2 regions of the Bacillus sp. FJAT-27231 genome follow, and region 2 is predicted to be linked to the other one. Evidence: riboswitches for the same ligand, from Rfam matches in the RefSeq annotation. Region 2 holds a riboswitch; the other holds the start of a gene.
What was found. Region 2 has a riboswitch for FMN ahead of ribD (bifunctional diaminohydroxyphosphoribosylaminopyrimidine deaminase/5-amino-6-(5-phosphoribosylamino)uracil reductase RibD). Riboswitches for the same ligand answer to the same signal wherever they lie in the genome.
Positions count from the first base shown of each region.

Region 1: another riboswitch for FMN. It lies ahead of AC623_RS12545 (ECF transporter S component); the one in region 2 lies ahead of ribD (bifunctional diaminohydroxyphosphoribosylaminopyrimidine deaminase/5-amino-6-(5-phosphoribosylamino)uracil reductase RibD).

Region 1 is NZ_LFZU01000001.1:2,621,619-2,626,766, reverse strand. Features, by position in the region: gene AC623_RS12555 (response regulator transcription factor) at 18-734, shown strand; gene AC623_RS12550 (ATP-binding protein) at 731-2,503, shown strand; gene AC623_RS21520 (hypothetical protein) at 2,694-2,867, shown strand; FMN riboswitch at 3,124-3,254, shown strand; gene AC623_RS12545 (ECF transporter S component) at 3,406-3,981, shown strand; partial or broken gene AC623_RS22345 (MCP four helix bundle domain-containing protein) at 4,140-4,904, shown strand; gene AC623_RS22340 (methyl-accepting chemotaxis protein) at 4,878-5,148, shown strand, end outside.
Region 2 is NZ_LFZU01000001.1:2,274,240-2,279,387, forward strand. Features, by position in the region: gene AC623_RS10680 (bifunctional 3,4-dihydroxy-2-butanone-4-phosphate synthase/GTP cyclohydrolase II) at 1-149, opposite strand, end outside; gene ribE (riboflavin synthase) at 172-819, opposite strand; gene ribD (bifunctional diaminohydroxyphosphoribosylaminopyrimidine deaminase/5-amino-6-(5-phosphoribosylamino)uracil reductase RibD) at 825-1,913, opposite strand; FMN riboswitch at 2,061-2,202, opposite strand; gene AC623_RS10700 (aspartate/glutamate racemase family protein) at 3,057-3,746, shown strand; gene AC623_RS10705 (barstar family protein) at 4,130-4,501, opposite strand; gene AC623_RS10710 (DNA/RNA non-specific endonuclease) at 4,605-5,148, opposite strand, start outside.

The DNA of each region.
Region 1 (5,148 bases), 350 kb from region 2:
AACAGGGAGGAATTCAGGTGGATAACGAACTGAAAATTTTAGTCGTTGATGATGAAGAAAGGATACGCCGTTTACTGCGGATGTATTTAGAGAGGGAAAACTACGAAGTAGATGAGGCGGAAGATGGAGAAGCGGCTCTTGAGCTTGCGTTAAATAAAGAGTACGATTGTATATTACTCGATATTATGATGCCAGGAAAAGACGGCATCGAGGTGTGCCGAGAGCTGCGGGAAAAGAAGTCAACGCCTGTTATTATGTTAACAGCAAAAGGCGAAGAGGCAAACCGTGTGCAGGGATTTGAAGTCGGCACCGATGACTATATTGTTAAGCCGTTCAGCCCTAGAGAAGTTGTTCTTCGGGTAAAGGCACTTTTAAGAAGATCGTCGCCAACCTCTTATTTGCAAACAGATACGAAGTCAAAAGACTTAATTGTCTACCCTCATTTAACCATTGATAATGATGCTCATCGTGTGACGGCAGATGGAGAAGAAGTAAACTTAACGCCTAAAGAATACGAATTACTTTACTTTCTTGCTAAATCACCAGATAAAGTATTCGACCGGGAGCACTTATTAAAAGAAGTGTGGCATTATGAGTTTTTTGGTGACCTTCGAACAGTAGATACACATGTGAAGCGCCTGCGCGAAAAATTAAATAAAGTGTCGGAAAAGGCATCAAAAATGATTGTGACCGTGTGGGGGGTAGGTTATAAGTTCGAGGTAGTGAATGAATGAAACTTTGGAGAAGTGTAGTAGGGAAGCTATGGATGACCATTTTACTGCTCGTTTCCTTTGTTCTCTTTTTTCTGACGATTTTGCTATTAGAGTTTTTTGAGAACTATCATACAAATGAAGTGGAAAGAGAATTATCGGAAACAGCTGTAAAAATTTCTAAAGTGATCTCTGATCATGAAAACAAAACAACAGGGATGGAAGTAGCGTGGGAGTTAGTGGATCGACCTGTTCACGTCATTATCGCCGAGAATAGGGAGACGTTTCATTACTCACCGAGTGATCCGGCTTCTAAAAGGCTTAAACAGAGTGAAATCGTGAATGACCCTACACTTTCCCGTGTGTTTACAGATAAAAAGAAAGTAAAAGCGGAGCTAGAGGTAGACGAAGACGGCCGGTCTAATCGCCATGAGAATTCGATCGCCATTGCCGTTCCCTTGAAAATGAATAAGGGAGAAGATGGTGCAGTTATTATTTACCAATCACTTGAAGTGATAAAAGAAACGTCCCATCAGACAACGAAGCTAATCTTGCTCGCTGCTGGCATTGCTATATTTTTGACAACCATTTTCGCGTTCTTTTTATCCACAAGGATCACGGCTCCATTGCGCAAAATGCGAGAAGCGGCAAATGAACTGACAAAAGGAAACTTCGATACGACTGTCCCCATTTTAACAACAGATGAAATTGGTGCGCTTGCTACTTCATTTAATCAAATGGCGAAACAGCTAAATCATAATATCCATGCACTGAATCAGGAAAAAGAGCAGTTAGCAAGTATTTTAAGCAGTATGGCGGATGGCGTCATGACCTTTAATCGGGATGGAACTATCCTCATTACCAATCCGCCGGCAGAGCGCTTCTTGCAAAATTGGTATTATGAAGTAGGAAAAGAAAATCCAAAACAAACGATGCCTTCGCTTGTCGAGGATCTTCTCAAAGAGGCTGTTCAAACAGAAACAGAAAAGATTGGTGAGTTCTCATTGCAGGGGCGTTCTTACGTTATCATTGTTAGTCCGCTGTATAATGGAAAAGCGGTCCGTGGAGCAGTGGCTGTCGTTCGTGACATGACGGAAGAACGCCGCCTTGATAAGTTGAGAAAAGATTTTGTTGCGAATGTGTCACATGAACTTCGCACTCCCATTTCAATGCTTCAGGGATATAGTGAGGCCATTATTGACGACATTGCCGCTACTGAAGATGAAAAAAGAGAAATGGCTCGAATTATTTACGATGAATCGCTGCGGATTGGCCGGCTTGTGAATGAGCTGTTAGATTTAGCTCGTATGGAAGCAGGGCACATTTCTTTAAATCTGGAAGAAGTTGATTTCCCAGCTTTTATTAAGCGGGTGACTGATAAGTTTCAAGGGCTTGCAAAAGAAAAGCATATTGACCTGACATGGCAGATTCCTAGCGAACAAGTCATCGTTAAATTGGATCCAGACCGAATTGAACAAGTCTTAACGAATTTAATAGACAACGCTTTACGCCATACACCAGAACACGGTTTCGTTAAAGTGAGCTATGAATACAGGACAGACGGTCACCATGTATCTGTGCAGGATTCAGGAGCAGGCATCAGCGAAGAGGATTTGCCCTTTGTATTCGAGCGCTTTTACAAAGGAGACAAAGCGAGAACGAGAGGCCGTTCCGGAACAGGGCTCGGACTTTCTATTGCTAAAAATATTATCTCTGCCCATAATGGCAGTATCAAAGTGCAGAGCAAATTGGGACAGGGTACTATATTCTCATTCCGGTTACCAAGAGAATAAATGCTTCTAGCTTTTATGATGTTAGGGCATGAGCATTCAGTCTGCCAGTCGTGAAGAAAGTGAGTGCTTGTCAGCGGCCTGCAAAGCATTTGCGGCTTTTATCGTTTATCTAGAAAAGTAGTCATACTGGAAACACCTTCCGTCATACAACTAATAGGGCAGTAAAAAAGCAAGTTGGAGGCGGTACAACATGAAAGACTACGTGAAACGTTTTATGATCGCTTTGCTTATGGGGGTATGTGTTAGTTTGCTGATGATCGGCGGAGGGCTTGCCCAGTCAAAAAGTGAAAAGAAGCAGTCTCAGGTTCAAACTGGTGATCTAGAAGGCACGATTGGAATGCTACATACAAGCAAAACTGTTTAGCGCAAGTATGGAAATAGCAGAAGCTATTAGCTGTGTCGGACGTCTGATCAAGTTTACTTTATTCACTGATCGTTTGGTCTTTAGGCATAGCAGTTGGCTGTCAGAGACATAAGCCATGAAAAAGCGAGCGTTTGTCAACAGCTTGAAGCAAGGGGATCCCCTTGCTTTTTTTTTATAAGGTTGTTATCATTTAAATAAATCTATTAAGCTTCTCTTGTCGCGATGGCATAAGAATCTTAGTGGAAAAAAATTTTATATTCATCTTCGGGGCAGGGTGCAATTCCCGACCGGCGGTATGGAAAGAATGCTTTCCGAGCCCGCGAGCCGAAAGGTTGATTTGGTGAGAAGCCAAAGCCGACAGTATAGTCTGGATGGGAGAAGGTGAAGGTCTGCCAACGTTCAAAAAGTGCAGATTTGAACGTTTATTTGAGTATGACTTTTCTCCCCTAAGCGAGCAGCTTGGGGGATTGTCGTTTCTCGAGGGTTTTGGCAGCCTTTCTTCTTATGAATGATGAATGAGAAGAAGGAGAGAATGATCGTGAGAAAAATGAATATTCGTACGCTGACGTCTGTGGGGTTATTAAGTACACTGTCTTATCTATTAATGCTGTTGAACTTTCCAATTCCCCCATTCCCGAGCTTTTTAATGATTGATTTCAGCGATATACCTGCACTAATCGCTGCTATTATCTTTGGGCCGCTTGCAGGTATTATGGTCGAACTAGTGAAAAATGTAATAGACTTCTTTATGACGGGGAGTCCGACAGGTGTACCTGTTGGCCACTTAGCTAATTTCGTTGCTGGCATCACGTTTATTCTTCCAGTTTATTATGTATACAAAAAATTTGAATCGAAAAAAGGATTAACCTTTGCTTTAGTAGTGGGTACATTGTTTATGGCGATGATGATGAGTGTGTTAAATTACTATATTATCCTGCCGGCCTACACGCTTTTCCTAAACGCACCAGCGATGAGTGCTCCGGAAACGAAGCAAATGGTTGTCTCCGCTATTCTGCCCTTTAACATTGTAAAAGGAGTTCTAATGGCTGCTCTATTCATGTTAATTTACTCCCGTATTCATGTGTGGATGCGCAAGCAGGCAGCCGCTTTATAAAAATAGAGTTGTAGGAAGAAGCTCCAAAAGTCCCGTTCGTGACTTTTGGAGCTTCTTTTTTATCTATCTTTTTTACCGGATTATAGTCCGAAAGAACTTGAATGTTGCATGGTGAATAGTATAATTGTTCGTGGAAGGCGTTATAAAATGTTAAAGAGATGATAGGAGGGATGAAAGTGGGCTTTTCGGTAGCAAAAAAATTGTATACAGGTTTTATTGCTGTGTTATTAATCTTAATGGCAGTGGGAGTAATCGGCTATTTGGCAGCTATGAAGCTTAATAACGACTATGCTTTCTTGCTCGATGACCGTGTGAAGAAAGTAGAAATGATTAATGAACTTATTAGTATAGAAAAAGATATATCGATCAATTCGCTCACTTATTTTGCTTTTTCAGAACAACGAAATTTAGAGGAGATCAAGAAAAAGCAAAAAGAATTTGCCGACATACATAATGAACTTAGTCAAATAATTAAACAGCCCAACAACAGGAAAATATTGAGCGAGTTGGAAGAAGCGGGAAGCCGGTATAGCGACCTTGTTTTTAAGGTTTTTGACAGCCAGGAGAAGGGGTTGCAAGCTGAGACAGCTGAATACGCAGATGAGGCTAACAAGGCAGAAGAGGTGTTTAAGAACAAAGCATTAGAGTTAAAAGAAGTACAGGTATCCTTGATGAATGAAACGAGGAATGATTTAAACGGTTTTGTTCGTGCGATGAAGATATTTCTCATTATTATGGTGGCCGCAGGTGTCGCTTTAGGAGGAGTCATTGCTTATCTAATCGGAAAGTCCATTACAGTTCCTGTCAAGAAAATGACAATAGCTCTCAATGAAGTGGCCGCTGGTAATTTACAAATAGAAAAAGTGAGAATAAGAAATAAAGATGAAATCGGGGAAATGGGTGCAGCCTTTAACGAAATGACTGAGGATTTGCGGACTATTCTTAGCCAGGTGAATCAGTCTGCCCTCCAATTGTCCGCTCAGTCTCAGGAGTTGTCAGCCAGCACTGAGCAAAGCACAGCCTCTTCACAAATGGTAGCAGGGGCAGCAGAAGAAAATATGAGGGGAAGCAGTGAACAGCTGGAGCTTGTCAGCAAAGTGGTCGTTTCCATGGAGGAAATGACAGAGGGAATTAAGCAAATTGCCAAAAATAATGAAGAGATGCTTT
Region 2 (5,148 bases):
ACCTTTGCCATGAAATTCACCATTTCAGCATCGGCAAAGTCTGCCAGGCCGACAAAATCACCTTCATTTTCACGATCTTCATCGTCCACGACGATAATGACTTTCCCTTTTTTAAGGTCTTCCAGTGCTTCTTCTATCGATGCAAACATCTCTTTCACCTCGTTTATGTGGTTAGGCAAAGCCGTGTTTTTCCAATAGCTCCATCGTTACATTTGAAGCTGGTTTTTCTGCTTTACGATTCAGCATGCGCTCTACATATTTTGCGAGCATATCGCATTCGATATTTACCGGATCACCAATTGCTTTTTTCGCTAAAATCGTTTCCTCCTGCGTATGTGGAATGAGCGAAATCGTTAATTCTTTTTCAGATACATAAAAGATCGTTAACGACGTGCCATCGAGCGCTACTGATCCTTTCGTCATCAAATATGGCGCGAGCTCAGACGGATAAGCAATATCCACATAAAGAGCATTTTCAACTTGTTTCTTACCCGTTATCGTTCCCACACCGTCTACGTGGCCTGAAACAAAGTGTCCGCCAAAACGGCCGTTTGCTGCCATTGCTCGCTCTAAATTCACCTTTGATCCTCGATTTATTTTACTTAAGGAGGTATCCTGGAACGTTTCCGGCATGACATCCACTGTAAAACGCTCAGCGGTAAAACTAGTGACAGTCAAGCAGACGCCATTGACTGCAATGCTGTCTCCAAGGCGGACATCCTCCAACACTTTAGAAGCCGCAATCGTCAGCTGCAGCGACTGGGTCCGGGCGAGCACTTCTTCAATCGTGCCGATTTCTTCTATTATGCCAGTGAACAATATTGTCACCCCTCTTTCCGTGAAGCCGTAATCTTAATATCTTGTCCGATCATCTCGACCTTATCAAACGTTAAGGGGATAGACTCATCCATCGTCGGGAATCCTTCTCCCCCAAAAGGTGTAGGAGCCATTTTGCCGCCGATCAGCTTAGGTGCCATATAAATGATCATCTGTTGAAAAGCTTTTTCCTGGAAAAAGGAAGCATTCACTTCACCGCCGCCCTCTACAAGCAGCGTCATAATGCCTTCTTCTCCTAGCTTTTTTAACAAAAGAGGAATGTGGACATCAGCTGTTTCCAAGCGAATCACATCGGCTCCTGCAGCGGTTAACGCTTCTTCCTTTTCAACAGAGGCGTCACAGCCGCAAATAATAATCGTATCAGCTTGTTTGTTTTCAATTACTTTTGCTGTAATAGGTGTACGTAAATGAGTGTCTAAAATGACTCGAATGGGGTGTTTTCCTCCGTGGGGCAAACGGGTGGTAAGGAGTGGGTTGTCCTGAAGAACGGTATTGACACCGACTAAAATTGCGTCATGCTCATGTCTGAGACAATGAACATCTTCTCTTGCCGGCTCATCCGTTATCCAGCGGCTATGTCCTGTGTAGGCGGCTGTTTTGCCATCGGCTGTAATGGCTGTTTTCATTGTGACGAATGGGGTTTGATGTTGAATAAAATGAAAAAATGGTTTTAACAAGCGGTCTGCCCGTTCTTGGCAAACGCCAATCTCCACTTCGATTCCGGCAGCTTCTAACTTCTGAACACCTTTTCCGCTCACTTGCGGGTTCGGATCCATCGTTGCGATAAACACCCGCTTAATTCCCGTGGAAACGACAAGGTCCGCGCAAGGTGGCGTCTTTCCATGATGTGAGCAAGGCTCTAACGTAACGTATAAATCAGCGCCCTCTGCTTCTTTCCCAGCAGCACGGAGAGCATGAACCTCCGCATGAGCTGTGCCTGCTTTTAAATGGGCACCCATCCCGATCACGCGGCCATCCTTCACGACTACCGCACCGACCGGCGGGTTCGGCGACGTCTGTCCCTTAACTCCCTCGGCAAGCGACAAGGCTAACTCCATATATTGTTCCTTTAACATTTCGCTAGTCCTCTCTCTATTCATATGATATTTTCGTCCAATGAATGGTTTACAGCCAATAAACCACGAAAGCCCCGTATATATAAAATATACGGGGCGTAAAAGGCATAGCCAAATAAGCATCTTAAAAACCAATTTTTAAAATGCGTGATCCTTCTCCCATCCAGACTGTCACTGTCGGCTTCGGAATTTCACCGAATCCACCGCCTCAAAACGAACGCGGGTCACGGACTAAGAGCCTCTGCTCATCACCGCCGGTGGGGAATTTCACCCCGCCCCGAAGGATTACCTATTCAAGTTATGTCTTATTATCTCTCTAGAATTGTGATTGTGTCAAGGTTTTTAATGTTCTGATTATGATTAATTTGGACTGAAAAAGAGGATTTTTGATGAATTTGGTCCCCATGGTCCCCAATAGAATAGAACACTTTCCCCTTACGTATTTATTGCTAGTGGCACTATTTCAAATGACTCTTCTAATTGATGTGCTGCTAGTTCAACTAACGATCCGTCTTCTAATACAAGAAAAAGCATTACCCCTTCAACTGGCTCGGAATGCTTTAGAAAAAGGCCCGTTTTTTACACCGAAGATTTATATCATTCTCAAATAGAGAGTTGTCTAACTCTTCGAAGCCTTTGATACTATTTAATGACATTGATAGTCTCTCCTTTGTATATTTTATAGATATAATTCTTCACACAAAAGGGAATACCTTCCTTATTGTTCTTTTCGACAGGTAATTTCCATATTGTCTTCCACATTATTATACTTTGCCAAGGCTAGTTAGATGCGAGGGGACAGGACAATACGCCGATCGCCCTCTTCACTTCTGATCTTTGGCAGAACACAAAGTATACATACAGAGGCGTGGATGATGTGAATAGTCATGAGGTTAAAGCGAATGAGAAACAGATGGATAAGGCTTTGGCAAAGATGAATTGAATAAATGAAAACTCCCGCTGAAGAAACTGGATTCAGTGGTGTACAGAGATAATGAAGTTGTTTAATTTACAATAAAGTTGTTTAAAAACGTCAGTCATGCTATTCAACAATCGGGACATTTTGTTGAATAAAAAAAGGAGTTGTTTGTAGGTTAATCGAAGCTAATCATGAAGATAAAAAAGGATAATGGAGAGGATAAAATGAAGGTTATTGGTCTTATTGGCGGAATGAGTTGGGAATCTTCTGTTGAATATTATCGGATTATCAATGAAGAAGTTAAAAGAAGATTAGGGGGATTACATTCAGCGAAATGTCTTTTATATAGTGTCGATTTTCATGAAATTGAACGTTACCAATCAGAAGGCGCCTGGGAGATGGCCGGTGAAATGTTAGGTAATGCTGCGCGTTCTTTGGAAAAGGGAGGAGCTGACTTTATTGTCATTTGTACTAATACGATGCACAAAGTTATAGATGACATCCAGTCAAAAATTAATGTCCCCCTTTTGCATATCGCAGATGCAACAGCAGCCCAAATTAAAGAGAAAGGAATTAATTCTGTTGGGTTACTAGGCACAAGGTACACAATGGAGCAGGATTTTTATAAATCACGCTTGGAGTTTAACGGTATACAAGTTATTGTGCCAAATGACAATGAAAGAGAGATTGTAAACAAGGTTATTTACGAAGAGTTATGTTTGGGTAAGATTCATCATGAATCAAGGAATTATTATAAAAAAGTTATCCAAGGTTTAATCGAATCTGGCGCTAAAGGGATTATATTAGGCTGTACAGAAATTGGGTTATTGGTAAAGCCGGAGGATTCTGTTGTTCCTCTATTTGACACAACCTACATACATGCTTTTGAAGCTGTAAATATGTCCTTAAAATAAGGTTATGAAATTTTTAAAGATTTTTTAATTCTTCCGCAAACGGGCGCGATTATGGAAGAAAACTTAGATTTTTAAACGACTTTATTGTTATATTTTCCAGTGTAATGAAATACCCTATATCAAAAATTAAATAACATATTTTTAACCCCGTCTTAAATTTAGAACGGGGTTATGCTTGTTTGAGCTTTTAAAATTAAATAACTTTATTGTCATTTTACAAGTGGGAGTTTCGCTTTGTTTGTCTGGTATCCCTTCTAGTGCAAACAGATGAAGGATTTTTTCAAATTACTCTTATGATTTCTATAACAAAGTTTGATGACTTTAATAAATCCTATTGACCTAAAGCCCCCGTTAGCTGAATAAGGATTACTCTATAATCAGTGTTATATTTCGTTATCAAGGATAATTTCTTCTATCCAGTCAAATATAGTTGAACCTTTGTTCATCTTTGCATCTCTTATTTCTTGAATCACTCTTTCTTTATTAGTCGGATGGCAATTTTTCAATATTTCATTCAGTTTAATAATAGTTTCCTCGTATCCTAAATCTCTTTTTGATTTAACAGAATTTCTCCAAATAATTGTGTATTCTTCTCCAGATTCTATATTTCCAAAACCACCATACAAAATGTCATTAAACGCATCTAGATTTCCGTTCCACTCATGTTTTCCAGAGAGAACTACATTTGAAAACTCCTTACAAAAACCCTTAAAATCAGAAAACTTTTCTCCATCAATGATGAAAATTTTGTTCATACCAGCACCTCTAACCACACTATCTTCTTTATTTTATCATAGTCTCTTATTCCACTAACCTATCCGTTAGTTTAAGAAGAAAAGAATCGCCGCATACCCCCATTTATTCACCTACTAAACCATCACCATCTCGATCATCCATATATTTATAGAGCCATGAATCTCGCGTAATTGGCATTTTAAAGCCAGCAGCTTTGGCTTCAGCGATAGTAACACTTCCGTTATGATTGGTATCCACTTTACTAACATCTTCATTACTATTTTTTGTTTCGGCTGCAGGTACATTATCTGTTTTCGGTGGCGTACTGATCGTACCTGTCGTTTTCCCTAAATTTTTGTTCACTTCATCTGGGTTTACATTGTCAAATTCATCTGTAATGGTTCTGCCCTGAATTTTGTATGTGAATTTATAATGGCTCGGAATTTGCGTCTCAGTATTTGGATATTGAATCACTGCTACGAAATCAGTACAACCTCCTGCATCTCGAATCACTTTTTCCATATAAGCTTGATCGCCATACCTATTGAGAATGCTGTCCTGAGGTGTAATGTTATATGCGTTTGATACTCCCCCAAGCGAGTCAGCAATCACATGCCCTTGATCCAAGGTTGGACTCTCTGTACCAGGAACATTCGCTTCATCAGAG